DNA from 2 places in the Erwinia sp. HDF1-3R genome. Region 1 is predicted to be linked to the other one. Evidence: predicted binding sites of a transcription regulator. Region 1 holds the regulator's gene; the other holds the start of a gene.
The links. The regulator PurR, encoded in region 1, represses purine synthesis genes. The targets are predictions, from matches to a motif close to CANGCAAACGTTTGCNTG.

Region 1 (2,202 bases):
ACGATATCGCTAAAGTAAAAAACAGGCCGATCTGACGATCGGCCTGTTTTTTTTAGTGCATGACGGCGGTAAAGCTGAAAATAATAATCATTAACAGCGCACTACCGGTGGTCAGCAGAGACAATTTCAGATCGGTGTCCACAGAAACTCCTTTATACCCTTACAGTTTGTGTCGCCATCAATTTTCCCACACCCGGCGGTAAAAATCTCGTTTTCTCTGCTCAGCCTTGTTAGAATTCCATTTCGTTGCGCAACGGGTTGCGTTCGCGGTCTGCAACCGACGCAACAGGCCTGGCTGACTGCCCCCTTTTCCTTACTGACGCCACCGAATATTCATAAAAAACGGCGACGGATTTTGCCGTTTCAGGCAATCGTTTAACAATATACTTATCAGCATGTTGCGGTAAGTGCAGGAGTAGTAATTTCATGGCAACAATCAAAGATGTGGCTAAACGCGCCGGGGTGTCGACCACCACGGTGTCCCACGTCATTAATAAAACGCGCTTTGTGGCCGAAGCCACGCGGGAAGCAGTATGGACTGCCATCCGCGAACTGCATTATTCGCCAAGTGCCGTCGCCCGCAGTCTCAAGGTTAATCACACCCGGACCATCGGCCTGCTGGCAACGTCCAGCGAGGCGCCCTACTTTGCCGAGATTATTGAAGCCGTGGAGAACAGCTGCTTTGCCAGCGGTTACACCCTGATTCTGGGCAATGCGCACAACGATCTGGTCAAACAGCAGGCGTATCTGTCAATGATGGCGCAAAAGCGCGTCGATGGCCTGCTGGTGATGTGCTCCGAGTATCCTGATGAACTGATCCAGATGCTTGAAGATAACCGAAATATTCCTATGGTCGTCATGGACTGGAGCGAGTCACGCGGTGATTTTACGGATACGGTGCTGGATAACGCCTTTGAGGGGGGTTATCTGGCAGGCCGCTATCTGATTGAGCGCGGCCATCGCGATATTGGCGTCATTCCCGGTCAGCTGGAACGTAACACCGGCGGTGGCCGTCATGCCGGTTTTCTAAAGGCGCTATCCGAAGCGGGGATCACCCTGCGCGATGAGTGGCGGGTACAGGGTGATTTCGAACCCGAATCTGGCTATCGTGCCATGCAGCAAATTTTATCCCAGAAGCAGCGTCCTACCGCCGTATTCTGCGGCGGCGATATTATGGCGATGGGGGCGATTTGTGCCGCTGATGAGATGGGTCTGCGCGTACCCCAGGATATCTCGGTCATCGGCTATGATAACGTGCGCAACGCGCGCTACTTCACCCCTGCCCTGACCACCGTTCACCAGCCAAAAGAGAGGCTGGGCGAAACGGCCTTTGAAATGCTGCTGGATCGTATTACCAGCAAGCGTGAGGAGCCACAGACGATTGAAGTTCATCCCAGCCTGATCGAGCGTCGTTCAGTGGCGGATGGTCCCTTTGTAGACTATCGCCGCTAACGCCATTAGCCGCCTGCTCACTCCTCTGCCCCCTCGTTCAGCCACTCATTATTGAGCGTCCCGGTGTCGCCAAGATAGTCGAGCAGCCAGCCCAGCGCGGGGCTGGCCTGCTGCTGCGACCAGCTGACGCAGCAGGGGCTGTCGGGAAATGTCGCGGTGAGCACAAGTTCCGTCAGTGCGCCGCTGCTCAGCAGCGGACGGGCAAAATGTCCTGGCACCATTCCGACGCAAAGCCCGGCCAGCAGGCAGTCCGCAGCGCTTTCCCAATCGGGCACCACCAGCCGACGCTGATTATCCAGCGTCCAGGTAGTGCGTTTGGGCAGCGCGCGGGACGTGTCTTCCAGCGTCAGAGAGGGCCATTCGCGGATGGCTTCCTCGCTGACCGGTCCTGAGATTTCTGTCAAAGGATGGCGGGCGCTAACCACACAGCGCCAGTTCAGCGCGCCCATATTGCGAAAGGCAAAGCGCCCGCCAACGGGTATTGCCTGAGTTGCGCCAATCGCCACATCTACCCGGCCATCCGCCAGCGCATCCCACACGCCATTAAACACCTCCGGGGAAAGGTGTAATTCCATATCCGGGAAATGACGGTAGAAATCGACAACCAGCTGCCGGGTGCGCTGGGGTTTCACTATCCTGTCTACGGCGATATTTAGCTGCCCGCGCCAGCCGTTTGCTACCTGCTGGCACTGACGCCGGGTGGCAAGCATTTTTTTGATTACGCTCCGCCCCTCCTGAATGAAGTAGCGT
Region 2 (2,202 bases), 2.3 Mb from region 1:
TAAGCCAGCAGCCGCTGGCCATGGTCGGTGACGGCATCAACGATGCGCCAGCAATGAAGGCTGCAACCATAGGCATTGCGATGGGAAGCGGAAGCGATGTGGCGCTGGAAGCAGCAGATGCGGCACTGACCCATAACCGCCTTAATGGGATTGCGGCCATGATCCGCCTGTCGCGCGCCACTCATGCCAATATTCGGCAGAACATCACTATTGCGCTGGGGCTGAAGGGAATATTTCTCCTGACCACGCTGCTGGGGTTCACCGGGTTATGGCTGGCGGTACTCGCGGATTCAGGCGCTACAGCATTAGTGACGGCTAACGCACTGCGGCTTTTACGTAAAAATTAGCTCTCCGGCCAGAATGCTCTTCCGCATTTTGGCCGCTCTTTTATAGCCCCTTTTTAAGCAGATATTTAAAGGGCAGCTCGTCGGTAAACTGCTCCAGCAGTGTATGTTCCATAAAACGGCAGAAGCCCGGGATATCACGGGTGGTGGCAGGATCGTCCGCAATTATCAGCAGGGTGTCACCCTCCTGCATATGACGCACGGCTTTACGTACCATCATTACCGGCTCAGGGCAGCGAAGGCCCAGCGCATTCAGGGTCTGGTCAGGATTTGCGAACCGATCGCTCATAGTATTCTCATCAGGGGGACGTTCAATCTGGCGACTATTTTACCCGCCGTGGCGCTATCTGCAAGGCTGCCCGTTTTGCTGGTTCCACTGATATAGACTTTATCGCTCGAACGGTGCTTTTGTATTTATCTGGGCATACGTCAGGAGTAAACGTTTGCGTAAAAATTATCCATTGCATTGATAACCTGTTTCGGTAAGATCTCGCGCACTGCTTAGTGTTAAGCCTGTTTTTGGGTTCCCTCACCCCAATATTCAAAAAGGTCATATAATGATTCCACTTACTCCCCGTCAGCGCACGTTTGCGCTGGTCTGGCTCTCGCTATTCCACGTGCTGGTGATTACCTCCAGTAACTACCTGGTGCAGCTGCCGATTTCGGTCTTTGGACTGCATACCACCTGGGGCGCATTCAGCTTTCCCTTTATCTTCCTGGCCACCGATCTGACCGTGCGCATTTTCGGTGCTCCGCTGGCTCGCCGAATTATCCTGGCGGTAATGGTCCCGGCTCTGATTATCTCCTACGCGGTCTCCGCGCTCTATTATCAGGGCGAATGGCAGGGCTTTGCCGTGTTGAAAGAGCCAAACCTGTTTGTTGCCCGTATCGCCTGCGCCAGCTTTATGGCTTACGCCCTGGGGCAAATTCTGGATGTCCACGTCTTCAACCGGCTGCGGCGCTTACCGCGCTGGTGGATAGCGCCAGCCTCCGCAATGTTTCTGGGCAACATTAGCGATACGCTCGCCTTCTTTTTCATCGCCTTTTACAAGAGTCCCGATCCCTTTATGGCGCAAAACTGGGTGGAAATTGCCCTGGTGGACTACAGCTTCAAAGTGATCGTTTGCATGATTTTCTTCCTGCCTGCCTATGGCCTGCTGCTAAACGCGTTCCTAAAGCGTCTTGCGGAAAAATCCACTGGCGCACAGGTTAACTTCGGCTAAGCTGCTTTCTTAAAATAGAGTCGGTTGCATTTAGCCGCCGATTGCGATTTTATGGGTAGCTAAATCAGTCATATGACTAACGTAAAAGGGATCACGATGCGTAATTTATTGAAATATGCCGGAATCGGCCTGCTGGTGGTTGGACTGACCGCCTGTGACGGCAAAAATGATAAAGCCGCAGCCGATGACAATGGCGTGAGCAGCAGCCAGTCCAGCCAGAATGTGACTCTGCTGGATGGTAAACTGAGCTTCACCCTGCCAGCGGGCATGTCCGATCAGAGCGGCAAGCTGGGCACCCAGGCGAATAATATGCACGTTTACGCCGATGCTTCAGGCCAAAAGGCGATTATCGTGATTGAAGGCGATACCACTACCGAAAGCCTGGACGCACTGTCCAACCGCCTGGAACAGCAGCAGCGTAACCGCGATCCGCAGTTGCAGGTGGTCAGCAATAAGTCTGTAAACCTGAAAGGGCAGCCTGGACAGCAGCTGGATACGGTGATTTCCGCTAAGAACCAGTCATCATGGTCCTCCGTGGTGTTGGCTAAGGCTGATGGCAAACTGGTAACGCTGCAAATTACGCTGCCAGCAGATAATCAGCAGCAGTCACAGACCGATGCAGAAAAAATCATCAA

Region 2: AAGR22_RS20600 (7-cyano-7-deazaguanine/7-aminomethyl-7-deazaguanine transporter) is a predicted target of PurR. The motif match lies at 777-794, and genes of this name have one in related genera.

What each region holds. Positions count from the first base shown of each region.
Region 1 covers NZ_CP155071.1:2,176,683-2,178,884, reverse strand. Annotated here, with positions in the region: gene AAGR22_RS10040 (YnhF family membrane protein) at 53-142, opposite strand; gene purR (HTH-type transcriptional repressor PurR) at 427-1,452, shown strand; gene punR (DNA-binding transcriptional activator PunR) at 1,470-2,202, opposite strand, start outside.
Region 2 covers NZ_CP155071.1:4,515,986-4,518,187, forward strand. Annotated here, with positions in the region: gene AAGR22_RS20590 (zinc/cadmium/mercury/lead-transporting ATPase) at 1-347, shown strand, start outside; gene tusA (sulfurtransferase TusA) at 388-633, opposite strand; gene AAGR22_RS20600 (7-cyano-7-deazaguanine/7-aminomethyl-7-deazaguanine transporter) at 902-1,567, shown strand; gene AAGR22_RS20605 (DcrB family lipoprotein) at 1,664-2,202, shown strand, end outside.